DNA from 4 places in the Vibrio fortis genome. Region 1 is predicted to be linked to each of the others. Evidence: predicted binding sites of a transcription regulator. Region 1 holds the regulator's gene; each other region holds the start of a gene.
The links. Region 1 encodes CRP, which controls carbon source genes, mostly activating them, when cyclic AMP is high. Its sites were predicted from a motif close to TGTGANNNNNNTCACA; they were not measured.
Positions count from the first base shown of each region.

Region 2: a site for CRP is predicted at 2,128-2,143, ahead of OCV50_RS12065 (CTP synthase). Genes of this name have one in related genera too.
Region 3: a site for CRP is predicted at 2,456-2,471, ahead of OCV50_RS11400 (NupC/NupG family nucleoside CNT transporter). Genes of this name have one in related genera too.
Region 4: a site for CRP is predicted at 1,612-1,627, ahead of OCV50_RS21860 (NupC/NupG family nucleoside CNT transporter). Genes of this name have one in related genera too.

Region 1 covers NZ_AP025487.1:2,948,805-2,952,489, reverse strand. The annotation lists gene astD (succinylglutamate-semialdehyde dehydrogenase) at 1-866, shown strand, start outside; gene OCV50_RS13145 (DUF1338 domain-containing protein) at 1,070-1,861, shown strand; gene crp (cAMP-activated global transcriptional regulator CRP) at 2,058-2,690, opposite strand; gene OCV50_RS13135 (phosphoribulokinase) at 2,932-3,685, opposite strand, start outside.
Region 2 covers NZ_AP025487.1:2,766,724-2,770,408, reverse strand. The annotation lists gene relA (GTP diphosphokinase) at 1-1,071, shown strand, start outside; gene mazG (nucleoside triphosphate pyrophosphohydrolase) at 1,280-2,077, shown strand; gene OCV50_RS12065 (CTP synthase) at 2,229-3,685, shown strand, end outside.
Region 3 covers NZ_AP025487.1:2,615,020-2,618,704, forward strand. The annotation lists gene deoC (deoxyribose-phosphate aldolase) at 1-494, opposite strand, end outside; gene OCV50_RS11400 (NupC/NupG family nucleoside CNT transporter) at 1,049-2,311, opposite strand; gene OCV50_RS11405 (TatD family hydrolase) at 2,516-3,295, opposite strand; gene OCV50_RS11410 (DUF5363 domain-containing protein) at 3,295-3,429, opposite strand; gene prfC (peptide chain release factor 3) at 3,538-3,685, opposite strand, start outside.
Region 4 covers NZ_AP025488.1:1,671,505-1,675,189, reverse strand. The annotation lists gene OCV50_RS21870 (HD-GYP domain-containing protein) at 1-903, shown strand, start outside; gene OCV50_RS21865 (hypothetical protein) at 1,020-1,346, shown strand; gene OCV50_RS21860 (NupC/NupG family nucleoside CNT transporter) at 1,895-3,103, shown strand; gene OCV50_RS21855 (hypothetical protein) at 3,359-3,631, shown strand; gene OCV50_RS21850 (class I SAM-dependent methyltransferase) at 3,631-3,685, shown strand, end outside.

The DNA of each region.
Region 1 (3,685 bases):
AAGGCGCTAAAGAGACGGGTATTGCTCTAGCGGATGCGAAAGGCTTAGATGGCGTGCTGTTCACCGGCAGTGCTAACACGGGTCATATCCTACACCGTCAGTTTGCTGGTCAACCGGGTAAGATGTTGGCACTAGAAATGGGTGGTAACAACCCTATGGTGATCAGTGAACACTTTGGTGATGTGGATGCAACGGTATACACCATCATCCAGTCAGCCTTCATCAGTGCGGGTCAGCGTTGTACTTGTGCACGTCGTTTGTATGTTCCAGTGGGCGAGAAGGGCGATCAACTGCTCGATAGCCTAGTATCGGCAACTAAGAAGATTCGTGTCGACCAACCTTTCGCAGAGCCTGCACCGTTTATGGGTCCACAGATCTCAGAAGCAGCGGCTAAGTTCATTCTGGATGCACAAGCAAACCTGCAATCTTTAGGTGGTGTAAGCCTAGTGGAAGCAAAAGCGGGCGAAGCGGCGTTTGTTTCTCCAGGCATTATCGATGCAACTAACATTGCCGAGCTGCCAGATGAAGAGTACTTCGGTCCATTGCTACAAGTAGTTCGTTACCAGTCACTTGAGCAAGCCGTTGAACTGGCGAACGATACTCGCTTTGGTTTGTCTGCAGGACTGGTATCGACAGATGATTCAGAGTGGGAATACTTTGTTGACCATATCCGCGCGGGTATTGTTAACCGCAACCGTCAGCTGACCGGAGCAAGTGGTGATGCACCGTTTGGTGGTCCAGGTGCTTCAGGTAACCTACGTCCAAGCGCTTACTACGCAGCGGATTACTGTGCATACCCAATGGCATCGATGGAAGGCGGTGAGACTCAGCTTCCAGCGACATTTAGTCCTGGTATCGAACTGTAATCATTCATCATCACTAACAACGTAAACCATCAATCGGAGGCAGGGAAGTTTGGCCTCCTTTTGGATTACTCGCAGGGCGTCTGACTCCGCGAGATATAATTATAAATAAGTATGTCACAAGCTGATGGCTGCTGACTTTTTGTCGCAGCCTCTCATTTTCTAATCCAATCCTCTAGCTTGCTAGAACCCGACAAGGAGTCACCATGACACCCGATCTACTGTTCAAATCCCTGTGGGATGACTATATCGAACGCCTCTGCCCATCCGCTGAGAAGGTACATCAGCTGTTGAAAGAAGAGGAAGACCTCATTAATGATCACATCGCGCTGCGTACATTTAATGTCGCACCTTTGGGGATTGATACGCTGGCTAAACCCTTCTTGGCACTTGGCTATAAAGCGTGTGGTGACTACGTGTTTGAAAGCAAAAAGCTAGTGGCTAAACACTTTGAACACCCAGATCCAAACCAACCAAAAGTGTTCATCAGTGAATTGAAAGTAGAAGAATGTTCTCCTGAGCTACAAGCGATTGTTGCGAAGTTGGTAGCGCAGGTAGATGCAAGCAAGCTAGAAGGTCAAAATTTCCTATTCGGTGGTCGCTTATGGAACTTGGATTTCCAAGATTACAAACAACTGGCGACAGAGAGCGAATACGCTTCTTGGTTGGCGGCGCACGGTTACGGTGCTAACCACTTTACCGTGAGTGTGAATCAGCTAAATGAGTTCACCGAAGTACAAGCTGTGAATGATCACCTGAGTGCGTCTGGCTTTACAATCAACAGTGTCGGTGGCCAAGTAAAAGGCTCTCCAGAGGTTCTACTAGAGCAATCATCAACAATGGCTGACAAAGTTAAGGTTGAGTTCTCAGAAGGGGTAGAGTTGGTTCCAGGTGGTTTCTATGAGTTTGCTAAGCGCTACCCAATGGCCAATGGCGAGCTTTATACCGGATTTGTTGCTGCTTCAGCGGATAAGATCTTCGAGAGCACCAACGGTTAAAGAAAGATACGAGCACAGGCGTTGCCCTAAGATTCGGGCACGCTTCGCTTCGAGAATGTTTACAAGGCGAGAGCCTGATGTGTTTCATTCGTATCTCGTATCTCGTATCTCGTATCTCGTATCTCGTATCTAGATAAAGAAAAAGCCACCAAATTTGCATTTGGTGGCTTTTGAATTTTTGCTCGGTCAATCGAGATTAACGAGTACCGTAAACCACAATAGTTTTACCGTGAGCAGAAATTAGGTTTTGCTCTTCTAGCATCTTCAAGATACGACCTACAGTCTCACGTGAACAGCCAACAATCTGACCAATCTCTTGACGAGTGATCTTGATTTGCATGCCGTCTGGGTGAGTCATCGCATCAGGTTGTTTCGCTAGGTTTAGTAGCGTTTGTGCGATACGACCAGTAACGTCAAGGAACGCTAAGTCACCAACTTTTTGGCTGGTTACTTGAAGACGGCTAGCCATTTGCGCAGAAAGGCGCATCAGGATGTCTGGGTTCACTTGGATAAGTTGACGGAATTTCTTGAAAGAAATCTCTGCAACTTCACAAGGAGATTTTGCACGAACCCATGCAGTACGCTCTTGGTCTTCTTCGAATAGACCAAGTTCGCCGATAAAGTCGCCTTGGTTTAGGTAAGAAAGAATCATTTCCTTACCTTCTTCGTCTTTGATAAGAACTGCCACAGAACCCTTAACGATGTAGTACAGGGTCTCTGCCTTTTCACCAGCGTGAATCAGAGTACTCTTTGAAGGGTACTTATGAATATGACAGTGTGAAAGGAACCACTCTAATGTTGGATCGGTTTGAGGTTTACCTAGAACCATAATATCTCACTTCCTCTGCAGGGTATGCTTGCCGCTTTCCATATTTTAGCTAAGCCTGAATTTGACTTCTTAGGATAAGAGCACTTGTTCTGTGCTGCAAGCTATCTTGTGTTTCGGTTAAGAATAGTATCCTTTTTCAGTCACTATTTCTTGATTTTAATCGTGACCAAGCTACGATTTTTTACGCAAAATTGTGCACATGATCACGGTATGAAAAGTAATCAACCAGAATGCCATTCCGTTAGCCAATTTTTCCCGTTTCGATGAGCTGTTGTAAGATAGGTCTTACGATGAGCTCCATAGCAAAGCTCATTTTCCCACCTGGCACAACAAGCGTGTTATGACGTGACATAAATGAGCCATCAATCATAGCGAGTAGATACGGGAAATCGACGTTTTTGATACCACGCAAACGAATAACTACAAAACTTTCGTCAAGGCTAGGGATGCCTTTTGCATTAAGTGGGTTAGAGGTATCAACAGTCGGAACTCGCTGAAAATTGATATGCGTGCGCGAAAACTGTGGAGTGATGTAGTTGAGGTAATCATCCATAGAGCGAACAATGGAGTCCATTACTGCTTCACGGGAATGCCCACGATCGCGTGTGTCTCGGACGAACTTCTGAATCCACTCTAGGTTTACGATGGGTACCATGCCAATCAGCAGGTCAACGTGCTGTGATACGTTGACGTCGCCATCGACGACACCACCATGTAAGCCTTCGTAAAACATCACATCCGAGTTTTCAGGGATCTCTTGCCACGGAGTAAAGGTACCCGGCATTTGATTGTAAGGCACCGCTTCGTCAAAGGTGTGCAGGTAGCGTCGAACTTGCCCTGTACCTTCGTTGCCATATTGACGAAAGAACTCTTCAAGCGCACCAAAATCATTGGCTTGCGGGCCGAAGTAACTGATGTGCTTGCCTTGCTCTCGAGCTTTACGGATCTCGACATCCATTTCTGGACGAGTAAAGCGGTGGAAACTATCGCCTTCA
Region 2 (3,685 bases), 180 kb from region 1:
TCGGACTCTGGCGAGATGCTGGATGAAGTTCGTAGCCAAGTCTTTGATGACCGTGTATACGCATTTACACCACGCGGTGATGTGGTCGACTTACCAATGGGCGCAACTCCATTGGACTTCGCTTACCACATTCACTCAATGGTCGGTCACCGTTGTATCGGTGCCAAAGTAGGTGGACGTATCGTTCCATTTACTCACAAACTCTCGATGGGTGATCAGGTTGAGATCATCACTCAGAAAGAACCAAACCCTTCACGTGATTGGCTGAACCCAACCACAGGTTTCGTTCATTCAGGTCGTGCTCGCGCTAAGATTAACGCTTGGTTCCGTGCACAAAGCCGTGAGAAAAACCTCGAAGCGGGTCGCGATATTCTAGAGAGTGAGCTGCATAAAATTGGCGCAACGCTCAAAGATGCAGACCAATATGCCCTGAAGCGTTTCAATGTGAATACGCCAGATGAGTTGTATGCCGGTATCGGTAGCGGTGACCTGCGTATCAACCAAGTGATCAACCACATCAACGCTTTGGTGAATAAACCAACGGCGGAAGAGGAAGATCAAAAAGCGCTAGAGAAGCTGCTTGAGTCAGAGAACAAGCCAGCTCAGCAGAGCCGCCCTAAGAAAGACGCGGTAGTGGTGGAAGGTGTCGATAACCTAATGACGCACCTTGCTCGCTGTTGTCAGCCAATTCCAGGTGACAGCATCAAGGGTTACATCACTCAAGGTCGTGGTATTTCGGTTCACCGTAGCGACTGTGAACAGTTGAGCGAGCTAAGAATCCACGCGCCAGAGCGTATTATTGATACGGTTTGGGGTAATGGTTTCGTCGGCTCTTACATCCTAACGCTGCGTGTTGAAGCGCTAGAGCGCAGTGGTCTATTAAAAGACATCACATCGCTGTTCGCGAATGAGAAGATAAGTGTTACGACTATGAAGAGTCGCACCGACTACAAGCGTCAGCTGTCAGTGATGGACTTTGACTTAGAGGTGACCAACATTGAAATTCTCAGCCGCGTAACAAGCCGCGTTGAGCAGATTAAAGATGTCATGAGCGTCAAGAGGTTGGGGTGATATTTGGTATCATCCTCGTCATTCCCTACAGTGAGGGACGAACGTGATAGGGAATCTCGCTATGCGGTTTGAGATCCCCAACTCGCTCATTCTTCACTCTTGGGGATGACAGATAAAGACAAAGGTGAGTGGTTTTAACTGCTCACCTTTTTTAGTTTTAAGAAAAGCATTAGATTAAAACAATCAAACAGAATAATAGGAAAGCACCATGAGCCACCCGATTGAACAACTAGAACAAATAATGGCAAAGCTGCGCGATCCAGAAGGTGGCTGCCCTTGGGATCTGAAACAAAATTTTGAAACAATCGTCCCGCATACTATCGAAGAGACCTATGAGGTGGTGGATGCGATTCACAACAAAGACTGGTCGAATCTGCAAGAGGAATTAGGCGATCTACTGTTTCAAGTGATTTTTTACAGTCAACTCGCGAAAGAGCAAGGGCTGTTTGAGTTTGCCGATGTGGTTGATGGTGTGAATGAAAAGCTCACTCGTCGTCATCCTCATGTTTTCTCTGATGTTGAGTTTGATGATGAAGAAGCAATCAATGCCAATTGGGAAGCGGAAAAAGCCAAAGAAAAAGCTCAAGCAGGCAAAACTCAGGAAAGTATTCTAGACTCAATACCAAAATCTCTACCTGCACTTTTGCGTGCTACAAAGGTGCAAAAACAGGTAGCCAAATATGGCTTTGATTGGGACTCGATCGGCCCGGTTGTCGATAAGGTCCGAGAAGAGGTTGATGAAGTGCTGGAAGAGGCACTACAAATTACGCCAAATGAGGATTTGGTAGAGGAAGAATTGGGTGATTTACTGTTCGCGACTGTGAATCTAGTGAGGCATCTAGGGAAAAATCCAGAATCGGCATTGAGTAAAGCAAACGTAAAATTTGAGCGTCGCTTTAAAGGAGTGGAAGGAAAAGTTCGTCAAAAAGGTAAAACTTTGAACGATTTTTCGCTCTCTGAGCTCGATTCTATGTGGGATGAAGTCAAGTTGGCGGAGAAAAGTTGAACAAAGCTTTTGTGCTGATTTGATTTGAAGCAAAAAATAAAAAATAGCAGTGTGATAGATTTCACGTTGTGGCGATAAGGGGCTTCTGGTATATTTTCATCCCGTCCAGAAGAAATCCATTTTCCCTCATTCAACCAATTTCAGGTTAAACATGACGACAAATTACATTTTTGTTACTGGCGGGGTTGTATCCTCTCTAGGTAAAGGTATTGCAGCGGCATCGCTTGCAGCTATTTTAGAAGCTCGTGGTCTTAAAGTGACTATGATGAAGCTTGACCCTTACATCAACGTTGATCCGGGCACTATGAGCCCAACTCAACACGGTGAGGTGTTCGTTACGGAAGATGGCGCTGAAACTGACCTTGACCTTGGTCACTATGAGCGATTCATTCGCACCAAGATGACTAAGCGTAACAACTTCACAGCGGGTCGTGTTTACTCAGACGTTCTAGCGAAAGAGCGTCGCGGTGATTACCTAGGTGCAACTATCCAAGTAATCCCTCACATCACTAACTCTATCAAAGACCGTGTAATCGCTGGCGCTGAAGGTCACGATGTTGCGATCGTTGAAGTTGGTGGTACGGTTGGTGATATCGAGTCTCTACCATTCATGGAAGCGATTCGTCAGCTAGCAGTAGAGCTAGGCCGTGAGCGTGCAATGTTCATGCACCTAACACTAGTTCCTTACCTAGCGGCAGCTGGTGAAGTGAAAACTAAGCCGACTCAGCACTCTGTTAAAGAGCTACTGTCTATCGGTATCCAGCCAGATATCCTAGTTTGTCGTTCTGATCGCATGATCCCTGCGAACGAGCGTAAGAAGATTGCACTTTTCTGTAACGTACAAGAAAAAGCGGTAATCTCAATGAAGGACGTAGATTCAATCTACAAGATCCCTCAACTAATTAAATCACAAGGTCTTGATGACCTAGTGTGTACTCGTTTTGGTATCAACGCTCCAGAAGCTGACCTATCAGAATGGGAACAGGTAATTTATGAAGAAGCGAACCCAACTGGTGAAGTAACCATCGGTATGGTTGGTAAATACATTGAATTACCAGATGCATACAAGTCAGTGAACGAAGCACTTAAGCACGCGGGTCTGAAGAACCGTCTGAGCGTTAAGATCAAGTACGTTGACTCTCAAGAAGTAGAAGCGAAAGGCGAAGAAGCACTTCAAGGCCTTGACGCAATCCTAGTACCAGGTGGCTTCGGTGACCGTGGTGTTGAAGGTAAGATTTTCGCAGCGCAATACGCTCGTGAAAACAAAGTACCTTACCTAGGTATCTGTCTTGGTATGCAAGTGGCACTTATCGAGTACGCACGTAACGTTGCGGGCATGGAAGGTGCACACTCTTCAGAATTTAGCAAAGACACGAAGTACCCAGTAGTTGGTCTAATTACTGAATGGGTAGATGGTGAAGGTAAAGTTGAAGAACGTACTGAAAAATCTGACCTAGGTGGTACTATGCGTCTAGGTTCACAGCTGTGTCACCTAGAGAAAGGGACAAAAGCTCGTGAACTATACGGTAGCGCGACGATCCATGAACGTCACCGTCACCGTTACGAAGTGAACAACAATCTTCGTCCACAAATCGAAAAAGCGGGCCT
Region 3 (3,685 bases), 330 kb from region 1:
TTAATGAAGTCAGCGCCTGCTTTGATACAAATTTCAGATGCTTTCTTGATTAGTGCTTCTTCTTTTAGCTCACCTGTTTCGATGATCACTTTCAGTGTGATGTCGCCACAAGCTTCTTTACACTGTTTAACTAGCTCGAAACCGACTTCTTCGTTGCCAGCGATAAGAGCGCGGTATGGGAATACTACGTCTACTTCGTCTGCACCGTAAGCGACTGCTGCTTTTGTTTCAGCAACTGCGATTTCGATATCATCGTTACCATGAGGGAAGTTAGTTACAGTCGCAATACGTACTTCTGGAGTACCTTGCTCACGCAGTGCCTTCTTAGCTGCTGGGATAAAGCGAGGGTAAATACAGATTGCAGCTGTGTTGCCCACTGCAGTCTTCGCGTCGTGACAAAGCGCTACAACTTTTTCAGTTGTGTCGTCGTCATTTAGCGTAGTTAGGTCCATAAGTTTAAGTGCACGTAGAGCTGCTGCTTTTAAATCGCTCATTTCTATCTCCGATCAATATATTCAAATAGTTAACTACTTCGCCCTCCATCCAGTATAGATGGATATTTTAGTAATGCTCTGTAGTCACCAATGAACGGACTTGGTTCCCTGAAGACTTGTTGGCCTTACGCCATCAATTGCTATCCTTGTCACCGCACAGTACCAGTTTGGTCTATGGCACAACAAATCTACCTTGTTGTGTCTAACATCTATAGCGTATCGCTAAGTTTGGCTTAATCCCAGAAGAATCACGGTTGCTATCAAACAAGCGGTCATTTTCTTGCCAAAAAGAGAAATCCTATCCCTATAGCTTATACATTATAGGTATCCTTCGATAATTTGTAGTGCTCCTTAGAACGCAAACGGTTTGTATCTCAAAATAAATCAGTTTCCCAACTATTGATGTCAGCAATCGTTGTTAACAACACATCCTGTGTATCAACGTTTGTTGCCTCAAATCCAATATTCGAGTCCCTGAAAACAAAAAAGCCCCGCAGCAATTTCTTGCTACGGGGCGATATTAAAGTGGCGTCTATATAATCTAATCTACTTAATTAGAAAGATAGGAAGAAGCCAGCAATTGTCGCTGCCATCAGGTTAGATAGAGTACCAGCAATAACCGCTTTAACACCCATACGAGCGATGTCGTGACGACGGTTTGGAGCTAGACCACCTAGACCACCTAGTAGAATCGCGATAGAAGAAAGGTTTGCGAAACCACATAGAGCGAACGAGATAATTGCTTGAGTCTTAACAGACATTACTTGGCCAGTCGCTTCAACGATTTGAGCGTTCTCACCAACGTATGGTACGAAGTTTAGGTATGCAACGAATTCGTTAACAACTGTCTTCTGACCAATGAAAGAACCAGCGATAGTTGCTTCTTCCCATGGCACACCAATGATGAATGCTAGAGGAGCGAAGATCCAACCAAGAAGTAGTTCAAGAGTTAGGTTCTCCATACCGAACCAACCGCCAACGCCACCTAGGATACCGTTGATTAGAGCGATTAGACCGATGAACGCTAGTAGCATTGCACCAACGTTTAGAGCAAGTTGAAGACCAACAGATGCACCACCAGCAGCTGCGTCGATAACGTTAGCTGGTTTGTCGTCGCCGCCGTCCATTTCGTCAGCGATGTTGTCATCTGGAGTGTCAGTTTCTGGTTTGATGATCTTAGCGAATAGTAGACCACCTGGTGCCGCCATGAATGATGCAGCAACTAGGTACTCTAGAGGTACACCCATAGAAGCGTAACCCGCTAGTACACCACCAGCGACAGAAGCTAGACCACCACACATTACAGCGAATAGTTCAGACTGAGTCATTTTAGGTACGAAAGGACGTACAACTAGAGGAGCTTCAGTTTGACCAACGAAGATGTTTGCTGCAGCAGACATAGACTCCGCACGAGATGTGCCAAGAGCTTTCTGTAGGCCACCACCAAGAATCTTGATAACCCATTGCATTACACCAATGTAGTAAAGTACAGAGATAAGTGCAGAGAAGAAGATTAGAGTTGGTAGTACTTGGAATGCAAAGATGAAACCGATACCGTCAACTGAGAAGTTAACTAGGCTGCCGAATAGGAAACCAGTACCGTCTTTACCGTAGTCGATCACGTTTGCTACACCTGCAGAGAAACCTGCAAGAAGATCACGACCCCAAGGGATGTAAAGTACGAATGCACCAAGTGCGAATTGGATAGCGAATGCGCCACCCACCGTTCTAAAGTTAATAGCTTTGCGGTTGTCAGATAGTAGTACTGCGATTGCAATCAGTACAACCATACCGACTAGGCTCATAAACAGGCTCATAGTTTATGACTTCCTTATTAGTTATTTATTGGCGTGTTACAAAATGGGGCTATAAAGCGGAGGCAATTATACTCATGCGACCACTAATAAAGTAATGCCGTCCTCACACTTTGATATAAGATTCATGTATCATTCATTTACATCTGTGAGCCAAGTCACGATACAACTGTAAAACACGCAAACGATAAACAAAAACTTTAGATTTTATTCACATATACCGAATAGCTGATGGCTATTTTGCCATATTTGAGTTGCAATCGATTGCTTTGTCTCTTTCCTGAGCGAAACTAATTCATTTAATATCGTAACTAAATATTTGGAATGATTAATGTTTCCTTGCTTACCACTGATCGGCATATCCGGTGCATCTGTCTCTAAAACGACCCATTCAAGAGGTAAACGCGAGACTGTTGTGCGCGTTTTCTGTGCTCTTGGGTAAGTTATCGTGCCACCGACACCAATATAGAATCCTAAGCGAATCCACTCTAAAGCCTGCTGTTCGCTGCCCGAAAAACCATGAATGACACCACCGTTGGTGAATTTTTGCTGCTTAATAAGCTGAATAAGACGGTTGTGTGACTTCCGCTCATGGATAATAAGAGGCAATTTAAAAGCCGTGGCGAGCTCAATCTGATGGATAAAAAAACGCTCTTGCTTATCGATATCCACATCCACAAAGAAGTCCAAGCCACACTCCCCTATCGCAACACACTGCTCAGAAGTGCCACTTAAGTGCTGTTCAAGTTGAGCAAATTCGTTCTCATTCGCTGTTGCTAGAAAGTAAGGGTGGAAGCCCAAGGCATAATAAAGATTAGCGTGTTCCGAACTCAGTTGTTCGAGCTTTTCCCAATTAGTTTGACCAATCGACGGGACAACAACCTTCTCCACACCCTGCTCTTGCGCAGTGATGAGATAATCTTGAGCACCTTTAGCAAAGACATCGAAGTCTAGGTGGCAATGGGTATCAAATAGCGGTATCGGCATTACTGCTTGTCTTTCGGTTCAGGTTGAGGGTCACTACGATAAGGGGTGCAACTGCGCTTGTTTTCTGGCGTAAGCCCTAACTCTTTGCACCACTTATCGTACAGCTTTATCCATCTTTTAATGACTTGAAACATTCATTCTCCTTTCGGCAAACATAAAAAAACGCCTATTGCAGAACAATAGACGTTTTTAAGCACTTCGACTAGCGCCACCTCAACGGGTTGGCACCATCATCAATAAGATTAGTGCTCGCGAGTAGCACGGAACTCTACATCAGGGAAACGCTCTGATGCTAGGTTCAAGTTCACCATAGTTGGTGCGATGTACGTTAGGTTATCGCCACCATCCAACGCTAGGTTAGTCTGGTTCTTACGCTTAAACTCTTCGAAT
Region 4 (3,685 bases), on a different replicon from region 1:
CAACTAGAGAAAGAGTTGGCCGCAGTTGTGATGCTCGCTGACCGAGTTGATTACCTATGCGGTGTGGCGTCTGCTGATCGCTTTGGTAATCTCACCCCTGCTGGCAAAACCTATATTATTGAACGCTTAACAGAGCAGGCTGATCTGTTGTTTGAAAGTAATCTTGTTCAGCATATGTGCGAGTTGGTGGATACTGACGATTTTTGGTTCTCTATGGACATCTCATACATTCAGATCATGAGTGATAGGTTTAAGCCAGTTCCTTTCTTTTCTCAACAAATGTCGCTAGATGAAACCGTCGCTTTTGCAGAGTTCATCGCGAACGTGGTGGATGCGAAAAGCTCTTTTACGTTTAAGCACTCTTTGAAAGTAGGGCAGCTCTCAGAATACCTAGGCAAGCAGCTAGGTTATTCCTATACCACGCAGAGAAAGCTCTATCTTGCTGGGTTAGTACATGATATTGGAAAGCTGCAAACACCAAGAGAGATCTTGCACAAACCGGGCGCACTGACCGATGAAGAGTATTGTTGTATAAAGCGCCACGCTACTGACTCACGTTTTGCGCTGCATGAGCTGTTTAGTTCTCCGCAAATTTGCGAATGGGCTTCTAACCATCATGAGCGTCTTGATGGCTCAGGTTACCCAATGGGCAAAACAGCCGAGCAATTGGATAAGCCAAGCAGGATTGTTGCGGTCGTTGATGTGTTTCAAGCATTGACGCAGTCGCGACCTTATCGTGCTGGAATGAGCCTTGAACAAGCACTATCGATATTGGATGAACATGTTAATAACCATAAACTCGATGCGGAAGTGTTCGCCTGTTTAAAGAAGCACGCTCAATACTGCTTTGAATTATCGACGGACAAATGCAGTGACGCCCAGGTTCCTGCAATTGAATATTAATCTAGTGTGATGATGTTTCTCCAGCACCTTACATACAAAAGTTTCTTCTTACAGCGGCTTACAGCCATTACTACTCTTTAGTGGTAATCTTTGCCATTCAGTTTAGGAGAGGTGTTGTGTTGAATAAAACATTGCTTGTGTTGTTGGCCTTATTGATGGGGGCAGTCTGGGTTTCATTCTCAGACGAAATACGTCAATTAGTCGAGCGCCCAACGAATGCAGATTACACAAAACTCGAACAGCTTGTGGAAAACAAAACAACCCGACAAGAAGTGATTATGTTGTTGGGGGAGCCGAAACAAATGCTCAACAAGGAGTATTCGGTCTCTTATCTGTATGAATATAGTGATCAACTCATCGCACTAACGTTTCATGACGATGTGTTGTTATTCGAAGAGCGAGCTGAGAATGATGGTCGATATGACTTTCAGGTAGTTAAATAATGGGCCAAACTGGTTAAATGATGGAACATGAAAGTTGGAACAAATCGCGTAAAATCACAACAAGGGCGCTATAAAGTCACGCTTTGCTATCTAATAATAGTGATAGGGATTGTTTTGATTCGTTGGACCTACGTGCCGTAAATTACATTTTTGTGAAAAGCGACAGTGAAAATTGTCGCTTTTTTTAATGCAGTTTTTTAATAAATCTTACCGAACTCTGGCGAATTGATGCTTCTTTAACCGCGCGATCGTTTGCGTTTAAAAATGTGATGAAAGTCTCATTAAGTTGTTTATACTTCTCTTCCGGTTTTAAGCCGGTGCTTAGCCAATACAAGCCGTCACATGGATATGTGAATGACCCCACGGACCGGACCAGCTGCGTTCCACTGCTTGTATAAGGTGATCTTACATGAACAATTCGTTGTTACATTCGTTAACGTTGTTAACACCCTCTTCGCGTAGCGTATTGCCCGCGATTCTCTGTCCTTTTCCTTTGATGTCATTCGCTTGGCTCATGTTCACTCTTTAAGGATTTCTAGGACAATTTTATGAATATTTTATTTGGTTTTGTTGGTGTTTTTGCACTAATTGCTTGCGCGTACCTGCTATCTGAGAGCCGTTCGGCGATCAACTGGAAAACGGTAATTCGTGCCTTCTTGCTTCAAATTAGTTTTGCTGCTCTAGTGTTGTACTTCCCTTGGGGACAAATGGCGCTTACGAGCTTAAGTAGTGGTGTTTCTAGCCTACTTGGCTTTGCGGATGCGGGTATTTCATTCCTTTTTGGTGGTCTTGCTACCGAAGGGTTTATCTTCGCAGTGCGTGTACTTCCAATCATCATCTTCTTTAGCGCGCTTATTTCTGCACTGTATTATCTCGGTGTGATGCAGAAAGTGATTCAAGTTTTAGGTGGTGCCGTTCAAAAGTTGTTGGGTACCAGCAAGGCAGAGTCTCTGGTTGCAACCGGTAATATCTTCCTTTCTCAAGGCGAGTCGCCACTTCTTATTCGACCTTTCTTAAAATCAATGACTCGTTCAGAACTGTTTGCAGTGATGGCTGGTGGTATGGCATCGGTAGCGGGCAGTGTACTGGGTGGTTACGCTGGTCTTGGTGTTGAGCTTAAGTACCTTATCGCAGCGAGCTTTATGGCGGCACCGGGCAGCCTTCTAATGGCTAAGATCATTGTTCCAGAGTTAGACACGCCGAGTGATTACGACAATATTGAATTAGACAAAGCTGATCAAAGTAACGTAATTGATGCGCTAGCAAGTGGTGCGATGAATGGTATGAAAGTCGCAGTTGCGGTAGGTACCATGCTGATTGCCTTCGTAAGTGTTATCGCAATGGTGAACACTGGCCTTGAGAGCCTAGGTGAAACCTTTGGTTTTACTGGTATCACACTGCAAGCTGTATTTGGTTACTTGTTCTCTCCACTGGCTTGGGTGATTGGTATTCCAAGTGATGAAGTACTCATGGCTGGTTCGTACATTGGTCAGAAGATCATCATGAACGAGTTTGTTGCTTTCATCGACTTCGTAGAAAACAAAGCGCTACTGTCTGAACACAGCCAAGTGATCATCACATTTGCGTTGTGTGGTTTTGCGAACATCGGTTCTATTGCGATTCAGTTAGGTTCTATCGGTGTTATTGCGCCTGAGCGTCGTGCTGACGTTGCAAACCTTGGGCTTAAAGCAGTTGCTGCCGGGACATTGGCGAATCTGATGAGTGCGTGTTTAGCGGGTATCTTCATCTTGTTGTAATCCGCGGTTACTTCCCTTCTCTTACATAACCCCCTTGTGGCGATGATAAGAGTAGTGGAATAGAACAATGTAACTCTATTGACGGGCACTTAGGCTTTGACTTAAGTGCCCGTTTTTTTATTTTTTGGCTGCCTGTATTAATCGATCAGTATCGCTCGTAAGGGGAATAGTGAGGTGACCCTATCTCGTATATACTTCTCACGTGCGTAAACCTTCAACGTATTGTTTTATCGCGTTATTTAATAAAGGCTTATTATGAAAACAAGAGTATGTGTCGGCTTATTGGTTGCAACTTCATTAGTATCGGCTCTGATTTTTTTATTGGCAGGTGATAGCCACTTTCCAGTGACGCAATGGCCTAAAGAAGCGTATTTAGGCTTGGTATTTAGCGTGGTTTGGGGGGGCGGTGTAATGGCGAGTGTTGCTTATGTCTTCTCTGCAATGGTTTTTGTTACGGTAGCAGTCGTTGGCTATGCGATTGGTTACAAAATTGGCAGTTATCTACCGACTTCTAGCGATACTCAGTAATGCATTGGTTCGATCGTTTTAGAATATATTGGTATCACAGAAAGCAGTCGAAGC